Regions from separate parts of the Rhodococcus sp. WB9 genome, predicted to be linked through region 2. Evidence: riboswitches for the same ligand, from Rfam matches in the RefSeq annotation. Region 2 holds a riboswitch; the other holds the start of a gene.
What was found. Region 2 has a riboswitch for cobalamin ahead of metE (5-methyltetrahydropteroyltriglutamate--homocysteine S-methyltransferase). Riboswitches for the same ligand answer to the same signal wherever they lie in the genome.
Positions count from the first base shown of each region.

Region 1 (7,176 bases), 630 kb from region 2:
GCCTTCGAATAGGTCGTGGAGTACAGCAATACGTGGAACTCCCGGACTCCCGGGCGTTCAACCAGCGTGAGGTTTCACCGCGTCGCGCGATAGATACCCAGGGGCTGGCAACCATCCACCCCCGCCCCCACCACGTAGGTTCAGGTGGTAATCGCAGGGTCCGATTCCGACCCCAGATTTCGCACCAGCCAACGCCCGTCGACGAGATGCATGAGGACCGGGCACACGTACCGGGGATCGTTCGGCTGCCACAGATCGCCCTCCAGCGCCGAGGCGTCGAATACGTAGAGCGCCTCGACCCCGGGGCGACCATCCTGGTGGCTGAACCGATTCCCCACGTCGCCGGATCTGGCAGCATCGCCCCGAACGACCGCACGTGCACGCGCTCGAAATGCACCCACAGCGGATGATCCGGCGGCCCGGCAAGGGCCGCCTCAACCGCCTCACCATCCCATCGTCAACAGTCATCCGATAGTGGTTGCACGCACCCACTTCTGCGCCAGTACCGCCCGGAAGTCGGGATCCACGTTCGGCCATACCGACAGCAGATCCCCGTCCACACACACCGGCATCAGGAATGCCCACGCCGCATTCACCAGATCTGTATGCCCGAGAAACCGCACCAGTTCGGCCGGATCCACCGCACGAAGCTGCCGGTACGTCTGCCGCACCTCGGGCGGCAACGAGTCGATCTGCTCGTCGGTCAGCTGCGGAAGCCGGACGCACGCGTCGAGAACTACCCGACAGGCAGCCACGGTTGCCCTGCCCCTCGATCAGCGGGTCGAGACGAAGCCGTCAGCGGCGTCGCCGGGGTCTGGGGTTTCCTCGTGCGCCATCTCCTCGAACACCTGACCGCGTCGCGCGCTCGTGTTGTCGAAAGGCCAGCACGTCCGCCAACTCCACCCGCCGGTGCCTGCCCCCGATCCAGAGCCGTGACCGCGTCGACGAGCAGCCTCCGGACACTGTCCGGCAACGGCGCCGAACCTCCGGAGTCGAGATCGTCACATCATCCTGACCAGCGATAACATACTTCAACGCGGTGAGAAGGCCCGATCGTCGGCGCCCGGCAGCAACACCGTGTGGTTCATCAGAGCGGCCATACCTCGACCATAAAGCGAAAAAAAGAACACAATCTCCTGCGCAGCGGACGAGGTGGCTCTCAGCCCAGCCCGTCGAGGAACTCCTCGACCACTTTCCGGTACTGCTCCGGCTGGTCGTCGTGGACGAGGTGCCCGGCCCGCTGGATGCGGACGTACTCGGCGCCGGGATGCCGCTCCGCCATGGTCCGCATCTGACCGTCGGGGGTGATCGTGAACTCCCCCTCGATCAGCAGGGCCGGAACCGTGATCGACGCCCACTGGTCCCAGAAGTGCCTGCCGCCCCACTCCTCGGAGATGTCGCGGAACGTGTCGACGTCCCCGTGCAGGTACCAGCCGTCGGCGCGCTTCTCGAAAGAATCCAGGAAGTACTGTCCGGCAACCGGACCGAAGAACTCGAACAGGTCTTCCCGGGTCGCGAACGGCTGCGGCCAGTTCGAGATCATCGCCGCCCAGTCCGCGGCGGTGCGGCCCCGGAAGTCGGGGGCCATGTCTTCGAGCACGAGCGCCGATACCTTCTCTGGGTGTTCGGCCGCAAGGAACCACGCGTGCAGGGCGCCCATCGAGTGCCCGATCACCACCCACGGCTCGGTGAAGGGCGCGAGTACGGCGGCCAGGTCTTCCACGAACGCTTCCGTCGTCAACCGCGACGGTGCGGGCCTGCCGTGACCTGCGGCGTCGAACGTGAAGACGTGGCCGTGCTCGCGCAACCACGGCACGTGCCGGCCCCACGTCCGGGCGCTGCCCATCAGCCCGTGCAACAGCAGAATCGGCTGTCCCGTCCCGCCCTCGTCGTGCAACGCACTCTCACCCGCCACCCCTCCGACGCTAGCGGAGTAATCTCGCCCGCATGGCAGTGGTGAAGATCAACGCAATCGAAATCCCCGAGGGCGCGGGCCCCGAACTCGAGAAGCGCTTCGCAGCGCGCGCGCACGCCGTGGAGAACTCCCCCGGCTTCCTCGGATTCCAGCTTCTGCGCCCCGTCAAGGGCGAGAACCGCTACTTCGTCGTCACCCAGTGGGAGAGCGAAGAGGCATTCGCGGCGTGGCGCGACGGTCCGGCCCGGGAGGCACACGCGGGTGAACAGAAGAAGCCGGTGGCGTCCGGAGCTTCGCTGCTCGAGTTCGAGGTCGTTCTCGACGTCGCGGCGGCGAACAAGAACTGAGAGCCAGGGCCGAGCGGGAGGATTGACACGACGGCCCGCCGGGTGCAAAAGTTCGCAGGACAAAGCGATGGTTCGGCAGGAATCCGGTGCAATCCCGGAGCGGTCGCGCCACTGTAAATCGGAGTAGTCCTTCACCGGAACCACCTCGACAGCCAGATACTGCGGCCATCGCCTGGACCTAGGGGACGCGAAATCCCAGGAGGAACTATGGCACTCGCCTACGCACCCGGCTCGTCGGTCGACACGACCCGACTCGCCGTCATCTCTTTCGCGATCGTTCTGTTCGCGATGCTCGCTCTCTACCTCGTTGGTTTCGACCAGGGCGCGATTTCGCGCAGTGGCATGTACATGCACGAACTGATGCACGACGGGCGCCACCTCCTGGGTCTGCCATGCCACTGACCGATTCCTTCACGAAACTCCTCATCCGCGGCCTGCTGGCCGGCCTGATCGCAGGCATCCTGGCCGGTGGCGTCGCGTTCGTCCTCGGTGAGTCGCACATCGATGCGGCCATCGCGATCGAAGAGTCGAACAGCGCTGCCGAAGCCGAAGTCCACTCGCACGATGCCACGCAGGCAGCGGAGCCGGCCGGGCACTCGCACGACGAAGAAGACGCACTGGTCAGCCGGGACGGACAGCGCTTCGGACTGTTCCTGGCCACCTCCCTCGCGGGCCTGGCTCTGGGAGCGATCTTCGCCGTCGTCGCGAATTACGCGCGTCGGCTGACGACGCTGTCGGGGCCGTTGCTCGGGTTGACACTGGCCACGTTGGGCTGGTTGGCAATCGAGGCGGTGCCGTTCTTCAAGTACCCCGCCAACCCGCCCGCTGTCGGAGACCCCGAAACGATCACCCAGCGCACCGGGCTGTGGCTTGCCGCAGTCGTGCTGGGCTTGCTCGCGGTGGTGGCCTCCGTCTTCGCGGCGAAGGCCGTCGCAGCGCAGGAGTTCCTGTCGGTGCGGATCGCGGCGCCGGTTCTCGCGTTCCTCGTGGTGGTGACCATCGGATACCTCGTTCTGCCCACCGTCAACGAAGTGGGCGACGACTTCCCCGCAGTGCTGCTGTGGCAGTTCCGCCTGTCGTCCCTCGCGACGCAGGCCACGTTGTGGCTGGTTCTCGGACTGGCATTCGCGTTCCTCACGGAGCGTGCCACCCGGGCCACGACGCCCGCGTCGGCGAACGTCGCCTGACCCACCTGTCAGGGCGTCAGCGGGATTCGTCCCATCGGGCCGGGTCCGCCTCCAGGGCGGCCCGGTCCCAGCCACCCCGCTCGGCCGCCGCGTCGTACGTGCTGTGCAGGAACTTCAAGAGTGCGGCATCGGGATCGTCTGCGGTTCGGACGGTCTCGTACGGCAGCAGGAACTGTCCGTTCTCCTTGCTGTAGAAGGCTCCGTCGGGCCCGACCGGGTAGTCGGCGAAACCATCCGGTTCCGGGTAGGCGTACGCGTAGAACGCGCCTTCGACGCCACCGCCGGGCCAGAAACCGCAGCTGCTCAGCTCGTGCGAGTAGCCCTCGACCATCACCCAGTCTCCGCAGTTCGGTGCTCCCCCAGGATGAGTCGGTGCGGTTCGCCCGGAGAACCGGGTGCAGGCCAGGTCGAGCGCACCCCAGAAGAAGTGCACCGGACTGACCTTCCCGATGAAATGGGAACGGAACTCGTGCAGGACGCGGTCCGCCTGCACGAGCTGCCGCCAGAACTGATGCACCGACTCACTGTCGTACGAACAGTGCTGGTTGTCCTCCGCGAACGGGACGGCGGGGTCCACCTCGTTGGGCCGGGCCAGAATCGTCGTCGCCACGCCCAGTTCGGCCAGCGTGGCCATCGTCTCCGCATAGAAATCGGACACCGACTTCGGTTCGAGGGCAACCGTCCCGGTGCCGCCCGTACTCGTGCGGATCACCAGTCGATGGTCGGCGAAGTCGAATTCGATGTCGAAGCAGTCGGTGCCGTACGGGACTGTCGACGTCGTGAGACCGCGGGGGCTCACGTACAGCGGGACCTGCCACCAGTGGTTGATCAACGGTGCGTGGGCCAAGCGGATCTTCCCGACTATCTGCGTCCACATGTGCAGGGTGTCCCGCGTCGACGTCCAGTCGTCCACCTTCAACGCCGGCCATGCATCTCCGGGTCGTGTCTGCTCGCGCACAGTGCCTCCCTGCCGACGACGTGCTTTTCAATGTGCCCCTCGTCCGGGGTGATGGCAAGCACGTCGCATCGATACCCGGGTAGGGGTGAACTCCACTCCGTGGGGTGATGTGCCGCGACGTCGCCGATACCAGCATGGGGACATGACCACTCGTACTGCACCCTCGGTCCCGCAGGCGATCGAGCGCGCGTACTGGCTGCTCGGACTCGCCCTGTTCGCCGGCGTGGTCGAGGCCATCGCGCACACATCGACGGCATTGGAGGGCCCGGACGCCGACGTCGGCAGCCTCGCCGGACAACTCGCGGTCCGCGTCGCCGTCTACGGCGCGGTGCTGTTCGTCATGACCCGTTTCCGCAGTGGCGGGGCGTGGGCGCGGAACACTCTCGCGATCGGTCTCGGCGTCTTCGGCGTCGCTTCGCTCGTGATGGAGCCGCTCGCCTGGCTGTCCGCCGGCAACGACCCGATGTCCGCCGTCGCGGGTCTGACGCTCGACGCCGCGGTGATCGCGACCGCCCGACTCACCCATCTCGTGGCGGTGATCGCGGCGGTGGCACTCATGTTCCGGCCCGACGCCAACCGGTACTTCACGCGCCGCTAGTTCACCGGCGCCGCGCCCGCCTGCGTCAGAAGCTGCAGGAACACGTCCTTCGGCTGCGCGCCGGACACGGCGACGCGGCGGTTGGCGACGAAGAACGGCACCGCCGACACCTGCAGTCGACGGGCGGTCTCGAGGTCGGCGCGGACCGCGTCCGCACCGGCATCGGATTCGAGTTCGGCGCGGACGGTGTCGGCGTCGAGCCCGGACCGCGACGCGATCTCGACGAGCACCTCGCGATCGTCGATCACGGCTCCCGCACCGAAGTGGGCGCGGAACAGTTCCTCTACCACGGCATCTCGCTCGTCGCCCGCCAGGTGGATCAACCGGTGGGCGTCGAAGGTGTTGGCGGCGATCACGGTGTCGAAGTCGAGACTCAGCCCCTCGCCGGCCGCCGTGCGCGCAACGTGTCCGAACATCTGACGGACCTGCTCGGCAGGCATGCCCTTGCTCTCCACCAGGGCGTCGAGTTCGCTGCGCCGCTCCCCCACCGGCGTCTCCGGCGACAGCTGATACGACCGCCACACCACGTTCACCCGGTCGCGCCCCTCGAACTCCGCGAGGGCCGACAGGAAACGGTGCTTGCCGATGTAGCACCAGGGGCAGGCGACGTCGGACCAGATCTCGATCTCGATGTCGCCGTCGGTGTTCTGCTGTGTCGTCACAGTTCAGTGGAACGAATCGCCGGTGCATTCTGTTCCGCCGGGTTCGACACGGTGTTTGTCTTGGTTCGCCGCGCTGCATTTCCGCACGCCGGATTCGACCGAACGGTACGGTGATGGAATCGACACGGCGAGAGTAACGTCGTATCGATCGTGCCGCTGAGCAAGGGGCGCTCGTCGCGATGCCCGGACAATCGACGGCCGACAGTTGCGGAACCCGAACTCCTCCAGGAGTAGCCATGGTTTACGTCTCTTCACCGAGCAAGTCCGTCGAGTCACTCGGAATCGTGCTGATCGTCGTCGGAGTCGTCCTGCTCGCCCTGCTCACCCTCTACCTGGTCGGATTCGACCAGGGTGCGATCTCCCGAAGTGGCATGTACCTGCACGAATTGATGCACGACGGCCGCCATCTCCTGGGAGTTCCCTGTCACTAGTTCCACCACCACCGGAGCACGCGATGAACTCTCCAGCAGATTTCGAAGCACAGGCGAACAGGGTCGCGGAGTACGGCCCGATCCATCACGCAGAGATGGATTCGCCGTATTACCTGTCCAATTCCGCGTTCGACGCGTTACGACACGTTCTCCACGACGTCGGCGGCCAGGCCGCCCTTCCCGTCAAGTACGAGGAGAAGGTCGAAGAGGACTGGGAGATGAGTACGTACGTGACGTGCGAATGCCTCGGATGGCGCGGTGTGTGGAACTCCGAGGAGCGCCGCCGCGCCGAGAACGACCTGGGCGCAACGCTGTACTTCGGGTTGCCGTACTACGCGCGGTGGATCACGGTGGCCGCCAAGACGCTCATCAACAAGGGCCTGATCACGCCCGACGAACTCTCCGCCAAGATCGACGAGGTCCGGGCCCGGTCGGGTGGCGGGAACGCGACCGGAGGCCAGTCATGACGAAGTTCGAGATCGGCGACCGGGTCACCGTCAAGGACGCGACCTCGATGTTCCACACCCGAACCCAGGCATTCATCCGCGGGCGCACCGGAGTCGTCGTCGAGCACCGCCCGGAGTGGGTGATTCCCGAGGACGAGGCGTGGGGTCGCGTGGAAGATGGCCGGACCGAGCCGTTCTACGTCGTCCGCTTCCGGCAGACCGACCTCTGGCCCCGCTACACCGGATTCGAGATCGACACGTTGGAAACCGAGTGCTCCGAGCGGTGGCTCGAGCCGGCAGGAGAGGCGGACACATGACGCATTCGCACGACGATCACGCCCCGATCCAGGCCTCGGAGGAGGTCAGCGAGTTCGAGATCCTGGAGACCGCCATTCGGGAACTGTCCATCGAACACGGACTGTTCTCCCGGGAGGATCACCGCCGCTTCTCCGAATGGGCCGAATCGGTAGGGCCCTCGGGTGGTTCGAAATTGGTCGCGAAAGCGTGGGTCGACCCGGAATTCAAGAAGCGGCTGCTGGCCGACGGCACCGAAACCTGCAAAGAAGTGGGGATCGACTGGCGCGACCCGACCGGATCGGGCACGCCGAGCGACTACACGTACTTCTACGTGC
Region 1 covers NZ_CP041769.1:910,395-917,570, reverse strand. The annotation lists gene FND50_RS35970 (hypothetical protein) at 465-755, opposite strand; gene FND50_RS04420 (alpha/beta fold hydrolase) at 1,160-1,915, opposite strand; gene FND50_RS04415 (antibiotic biosynthesis monooxygenase) at 1,948-2,262, shown strand; cobalamin riboswitch at 2,314-2,447, shown strand; gene FND50_RS04410 (CbtB domain-containing protein) at 2,470-2,664, shown strand; gene FND50_RS04405 (CbtA family protein) at 2,655-3,449, shown strand; gene FND50_RS04400 (DUF5996 family protein) at 3,466-4,407, opposite strand; gene FND50_RS04395 (hypothetical protein) at 4,550-5,005, shown strand; gene FND50_RS04390 (DsbA family protein) at 5,002-5,667, opposite strand; gene FND50_RS04385 (CbtB domain-containing protein) at 5,904-6,098, shown strand; gene FND50_RS04380 (SH3-like domain-containing protein) at 6,122-6,565, shown strand; gene FND50_RS04375 (SH3-like domain-containing protein) at 6,562-6,861, shown strand; gene scnC (thiocyanate hydrolase subunit gamma) at 6,858-7,176, shown strand, end outside.
Region 1: linked by a shared signal. The riboswitch ahead of FND50_RS04410 (CbtB domain-containing protein) and the one ahead of metE (5-methyltetrahydropteroyltriglutamate--homocysteine S-methyltransferase) in region 2 are both predicted to bind cobalamin.

Region 2 (7,176 bases):
AGGTGGGTGTGGATCTGCGTCGAGTCCGAGACCCCGGACGTCGCGAGACGGAACGCCCCGACCGACCAGTCGAGGTACGCCGGCTGAGCCGCGGCCCGCAGGGGCAGCAGTTCGCGCAACGCGGGCTCGTCCACCTGGACGATCCGGATGCCCGCGCCCTGCAGGTCCACCGTTTCGTCGCGGATGGCCAGCGCCACCTGGTTGGCCGAGTCGGCCAACGGCTGGTCGTCGCGCACGAACGACCACGCCAGGATCGTCACCGGACCGGTGAGCATGCCCTTCACCGGACGCTGCGTGAGTGACTGCGCGTACGTGATCCATTCGACCGTCATCGGGTGGCTGCGGCGCACGTCGCCGTACAGGATCGGCGGGCGGACGCAGCGGCTGCCGTACGACTGCACCCAGCCGTTGTCCGTCGCGAAGAACCCGTCCAACTGTTCGGCGAAGTACTGCACCATGTCGTTGCGTTCCGGTTCGCCGTGCACCAGCACGTCGAGGTCCAGCTTCTCCTGCAGCGCAACCACATCGGCGACCTCGGCGCGCATCCGGTTCAGGTACTCGGACTCGTCGATCTCACCCTTGCGCCGCGCCGCGCGCGCGACCCGGATCTGCGTCGTCTGCGGGTAGGAGCCGATGGTGGTGGTCGGCAGCACCGGAAGCGACAGCGCCGACTGGGCTTCCCGACGTTCCGCGGCGGGACTGCGCCCCGGATCGGACGCGGTGAGCGCGTCCAGCCGGGCACGGACCGTGGCGTCGTGCAGACGCCTGTCGGTGCTGCGGGTGGACGCCGCCGCGCGGGCGAGCGCGAACTCGTCCTCGACGGATTCACGACCGCTGGTCAGTGCGGTGCCGAGGGTGACGACCTCGCGGACCTTCTCGGTACCGAACGCCAGCCACGACCGCAGCGCCTTGTCGAGTCCGGTCTCCGCGTCGAGCGTGTACGGGACGTGCAGCAGCGAGCACGACGTCGAGACGGCGAGCGAACCGGTGCTGCCCAGCAGGGTGCCGAGCGACGCCAGTGCCGCGTCCAGGTCGGTGCGCCAAATGTTGCGTCCGTCGACGACGCCGGCGACGACGTGCTTGCGGGTCAGATCGGGAACGGTGGCGAGAGTGTCGGATCCGGCGACCAGATCGATCGCAATTCCCTCGACACCGGTCGAGGCGATGGCGGGGAGTGCGTCACCGAGGCTGCCGAAGTAGGACGCGAGGAGGATCGCCGGCCGCGACGGTGCCGCGGACAACCGGTCGTAGGCACGCTTGGCCGCCGCGATCTCTTCCGGTGTGCGGTCGGCGACCAGCGCGGGTTCGTCGATTTGCACCCACTCGGCGCCGGCGTCGGCGAGCCGACCGAGCAGGTCCGCGTACAGCGGGACCAGTTCGTCGAGGCGGTCGAGGAGGGGTACCTCCGAGCCGACGGCCTTCGACAGCAGCAGGAACGTCACCGGACCCACCACCACCGGGCGGGCCGGAATGTCCAGGGCACGTGCCTCTTCGAGTTCGCGGAGCACCTTCGACGGGTCGAGGGCGAACGTCGTCGATGGGGAGATCTCGGGCACCAGGTAGTGGTAGTTGGTGTCGAACCACTTGGTCATCTCGAGCGGGGCGATCGTGTGGTTGCCGCGGGCGGCGGCGAAGTAGCGGTCGAGGTCGCTCTCGATGCCGGCGACACGGTCGGGCAGGGCGCCGAGCATCGCCGCGGTGTCCAGCACATGGTCGTAGTACGAGAACGTGTTGACGGGAACGGAGTCGAGCCCGGCGTCGCGCAATCTCGTCCAGGTCCGGCGTCGCAGATCCTGGGCGAGCGCGTCGAGCCCTTCGGCGTCGAGGCGGCCGGTCCAGTACGACTCGACGGCCTTCTTCAGTTCGCGATTCGGACCGATGCGAGGTGAGCCCAGCACGGTCGCGGTGAAAGAAAATGTCACGGTATCTCCAGTTGCGTACGCGGTACGGCTACCGCCGGCAAACGGGTACACCTCTCGAGCCCAGGGACCTGCTGCAGCGCGAGAAGGTCTACACGCCCAATCCACGAGGCGGTAACCGTCGGGCACGGCGTGCCCGACACAGTCGGCAGGTCTTCGGACTTGCAGGCAGCCGGTGTGACATCACACCGGACCTAGTGGCCGTCGCTTCCCAGGCGGTTGCCCAGTGCATGGTGACGGCGGTCGTTCCTGCTCACCGCTGCGGGACAGTCCCGGATTCTCACCGGGTTCCCTCTCACACGCGGACTCCGGAGAGGCCGACGTGCTTCGACGCCAGGTGCGGTCTTCGGGGCTCCTCACGACCGTGCCGGGCGAACCAGCTGCACCGGCCAGCATAGGCCTCCGGCCCGTGCGCCTTCTTGGTAGCCCCAACTACCAAAAAGGGGCTCTACTGCTGTGATCGTGGGTGGTAGCTGGGCATCGTAGGGGCGCACGCCGTTGTCCCAGTAGCGTTCTGGCTTGTCTAGGGTCAGTCGGCTACATGTGTGGGAGAACGGCGTGCGCGAAGCCAGGATATGGCGTCAGGTGTTGGGTGTCGAAAAGACGGTGATCGAGCACGTTGATTTCGATGCCACGGCCGTGGCGGTGATCGTCGCGGTCCGGCCGCAGGCCCGGGCCCGGTCCCGGTGCGGGCTGTGCGGTCGCCGTAGCCCCGGCTACGACGGCGGCACCGGGCGGCGGCGATGGCGCGGCCCGGACTGCGGCCTGGTCCGCACCTTTATCGAGGCCGACGCCCCACGGGTGTCCTGCCGCGAACACGGGGTCACGGTGGCCGCTGTGCCCTGGGCCCGGCACCGCGCCGGGCACACCCACGCGTTCGACCAGACGGTGGCGTGGCTGGCCACGCACACCTCGAAGGCCGCGACCTGCGAGGTGACGCGCACCGCCTGGCGCACGGTCGGGGCGATCGTGGACCGGGTGTGGGCCGACACCGCACCCGCCCGGGACCCGCTGGCCGGGCTGCGTCGGATCGGGATCGACGAGATCTCCTACAAGAAGGGCCACAAGTATCTGACGGTCGTCGTCGACCACGACTCCGGCCGGCTGGTGTGGGCCGCCCCCGGCCGCGACGCGGCCACCCTGTCCGGGTTCTTCGACCGGCTCGGGCCCGAACGCTGCGCGAAAATCACCCACGTCACCTCGGACGCGGCCGGGTGGATCGGATCGGTGGTGGCCCGGTACTGCCCGGATGCGATCCGCTGCGCGGACCCGTTCCACGTGGTCGCCTGGGCCACCGAAGCCCTCGACGCGGTCCGCCGGGCCGCGTGGAACCGGGCCCGGGCCACCGAGAACGCCTCCCGCGGCGGCGGCTGGAAACCACGCCGCCGCCCGAAGGCCGGACCAGCTCAAACGGTGAAACGCAGCCGGTGGGCGTTGCTGAAGAACCCGGACACCCTCACCACCGGGCAGCAGGCGACGCTACGGTGGATCGAACTGCACGACCCGGTGCTGCACCGCGCCTACCTACTCAAGGAAACCTTGCGGTTGATCTTCCAACTCCCGGCCGAGAACGCCGCCACCGAACTCGATCGATGGATCGGCTGGGCGAGACGGTCCCGGATCCCGGCCTTTGTCGCGTTGCAGAAAAGCATCCGCGCCCACAAACCCGCCATCCTCGCCGCCATCGAACACGGCCTGTCCAACGGGCGCATCGAATCGGTCAACACCAAAATCCGCCTCATCACCCGACGCGGATTCGGGTTCCACACCCCCGAGGCCGTCATCGCACTCGCGATGCTCAGCCTCGGGGGCGCTCGACCACAACTACCCGGCCGAACCCACCCACGAATGAGTCAGTAGAGCCCAAAAAGGCGCACGAGCCCGGAGGGCCTACAGCCAGCCGTTCGACTCCGCGGCGCGGACGGCCTCGGCGCGGGTGCTGGCGCCGGTCTTGCCGATCGCCGAAGACAGGTGATTGCGTACCGTGCCTGCCGACAGGAACAGTGCGGCAGCGATCGAGGCGACCGGCGCACCGTCCCGCGCCGCCCGCAGCACGTCGGTCTCCCGGTCGGTGAGCGGTGATTCCCCGCTGACGAGACTGTCGGCGGCGAGAGCCGGGTCGACGACGCGCAGTCCGGCATGGACGCGCCGGACGGCGTCGGCGAGCTGCCGGGCCGGGGTGTCCTTCACGACGAACCCCGATGCACCGGCCTGCAGTGCCTTGCGCAGGTACCCGGGACGACCGAACGTCGTCACGATCAGGACGCGGGTCTGCGGCATCTCGGTCCGCAGTGCCGTGGCCGCGGCGATTCCGTCCAGGCCGGGCATTTCGACGTCGAGGAGCGCGACGTCGGGGGAGTGCTCGCGCGCCGCCGCGACGACCTCGTCGCCGCGCCCGACCTCCGCGACGACCGTGAGGTCCGCCTCCAGGTCGAGCAGGGCGGCGAGGGCACCGCGGACGAGTGCCTGATCGTCGGCGAGCAGCAGCCGGATCGTCACGGGGCCTCTTCCTTCAGCACGTGCAACGAGAACCCGCCGGGTTGCGGATGGGTGATGACGACCCGGGCTCCGGCGGCGGCGGCGCGCTCCCGAAGGCCCACCAGCCCGTTCCCGTGCACGGATTCACGACACCCGGCGCCGTCGTCGACGACGGTGACCTCGCGTTCGCCCACCGTCACCGAGCAGTGCGTTGCGCCGCTGTGCCGGACCACGTTCGTGACACCCTCCCGGACGGTCCACGCGAACAACTCGCGCAGTCCGGTGGGCACCGACTCGGTGCTGTTGGGCAGCTCCGCCTCGATTCCGGCCGACCGCAACGCTTCCCCGGCCCGGGCGATCTCCACCGGAAGCGACAGCCCCCGGATTCCCTGCACGGCCTGCCGGACGTCCGCGAGCGCGTCGCGGGAAAGGCGTTCCAGGTCTGCCACTTCCGTGCGGGCCCGGTCGATGTCGATGTCGAGGAGCCGGCCCACGAGTTCGGCCTTGACGGTGATGACGGTGAGGGAGTGCCCCAGGATGTCGTGGAGGTCGCGGGCCATCCGGGTGCGTTCCTCCTGCACCGCGAGCCGTTCGCTCGCTTCCCGTTCCCGGACCAGTTCGATGTTGCGGTTGATCAGCTTGGTCACCCCGAACATCGCGAACGCTGCCGCGCACACGCCCAGCGAGAGCCCGGTGCCGGACCCCCAGTCCAGCACCGTGGAGATCACTTCCACGAGAACTGCGACGGTCAGGGCGGTGATCCCGCCGAGCCACGCGGGGAACAGCATGACCGCGGAGACGGCGAGGAAGACGCCGGCGGACAGCCCCGACGACCCGACGGCGACCACCATGACGGCTGCTAGTACTACAGTCGCGTTTATTTTGATCTTGTCGGTGTGTCGGCGCAGGTTCCGGCAGTCGCAGGATGCATGGTCCGTGTGTGGGCGATGATGTGTGCGTGGCGCATGTGCAGGAGTGGGCGGAGGGGCTGGCGGAGATCGATGCGTTGATCGGGCATCGTTTCGCCAGGTCCGAGCCCCGCAAGCATGCGGTGGAATACGTGCAGGGGCTGCTCTCGGGTGAGGAACGGAAGAATTCGTGGACCCTGTCCGAGCGTGCGGGCGATCGGTTGCCGGACGGGATGCAGCGACTGCTCTCGACGGCGGACTGGGATCCCGACGCGGTCCGCGACGACGTCCGCGATTATGTGGTCGATCATCTTGCGGATCCGTCCGGTGTGTTGATTCTCGACGAGACCGGGTTCTTGAAGAAGGGCACCCGCTCGGCCGGGGTGGCCCGCCAGTACTCGGGGACCGCGGGCAGGATCGAGAACTGCCAGATCGGGGTGTTCTTGACCTATGCCACTGCGGTGGGTCGAACGTTGATCGACCGAGAGTTGTACCTGCCCAAAGCCTGGACCGATGACCGTGACCGCTGTGCGCGGGCCGGGATCCCCGCCGAGCGTGAGTTCGCGACCAAACCCGAGCTGGCGATCGCGATGCTCGAACGTGCCGTCGCCGCGGGCGTGCCGGCACGGTGGGTCACCGGAGATGCCGTGTACGGGCAGGTGTACCAGCTCCGTGCCCGGTGCGAAGAGCTCGGATTGTCCTATGTGCTCGCTACTTCGGTGAACCAACGCGTCATCACCGTCGACGGCGCCGAACTGCGGGCCGACGAGGCGATCGCGGCGTTGCCTGCCCAGGCCTGGCGAACCCGCTCGGCCGGCGAAGGCAGCAAAGGTGTCCGGCTCTACGACTGGGCGCGCACCCCGATCCGCGGGCTGAACTGGCCGACGACGGTGTACTGGCTCCTGGCCCGTCGCAGTCGCACCGACCCGGCGGATCTGGCGTACTACCTGTGCCACTGCCCGGCGCGCACCACCTTGACCGAATTGGTCACCGTCGCCGGAACCCGGTGGGCGATAGAGGAAACCTTCCAGACCGCGAAGGGCCAGACGGGCCTCGATCACTACCAGGTTCGGCAGTACGCGGGCTGGTACCGGCACATCACCCTCTCGATGCTCGCGCACACCTTCCTCACCGTCACCCGGTCAAAAAGGGGGCCCGAGAACCCGGCGACGACAGCGAGTTGATCGCACTGAGCGTGCCGGAGATCCGACGGTTGCTCTGCCAACTGATCTGGACGTATCTACCCGATCCCCGGCACGTCCTCGCCCGCTCCCACTGGCGCCGCCGCCATCAACACCGAGCCCGGCAAAGCCACTACCGAGCCCGAGGACACCTGCCCTAAACGCGACTGTAGTACTAGCCCGAACAACGCCACCACGAGCGGTACCGCCTGGTTCAGCGGTGGCCGAAACTCGTTGTGCGCGCGCCGGGTATGCGACCACCGGAACATCGCAAGGTACGTCACCGCGAATGCCAGCGTGGCGATCATCCCGATCCAGCCCCGGACCTGATCGCGGGCGGCCCACCCGTCGAGGAACGGCTGGAACAGGAAGACCGTCCACGCGGCGGCGAAAATGAATCCGAAACGGCCCCATCGCCTGGTCACGACGGGGCCGTCGGGGGTGGTCACGGCAGTCACGATACCGCCGTCACACTCGCTCGGTGTCGCGCTGGAAACGCCACGCCGCACCGCCGACGAAGATCGCCAGCCACACCGCGACGTTGAGGAGCCACGTCCACTGCATCGCCTCACCGGTGAGCGGTGCGTGCACCAGCTGACTCAGCCCGTACGTGGGCATGAACTGCGCGATCGACGCCCACACCGAACCGCCCTGAAGCGGCATGAACAGCCCGCCCGCGAAGCCGAGCAC
Region 2 covers NZ_CP041769.1:1,539,914-1,547,089, forward strand. The annotation lists gene metE (5-methyltetrahydropteroyltriglutamate--homocysteine S-methyltransferase) at 1-1,922, opposite strand, end outside; cobalamin riboswitch at 2,049-2,256, opposite strand; gene FND50_RS07385 (ISL3 family transposase) at 2,478-3,779, shown strand; gene FND50_RS07390 (response regulator transcription factor) at 3,810-4,418, opposite strand; gene FND50_RS07395 (sensor histidine kinase) at 4,415-5,248, opposite strand; gene FND50_RS07400 (IS701 family transposase) at 5,323-6,489, shown strand; gene FND50_RS07405 (hypothetical protein) at 6,546-6,935, opposite strand; gene FND50_RS07410 (ABC transporter permease) at 6,955-7,176, opposite strand, start outside.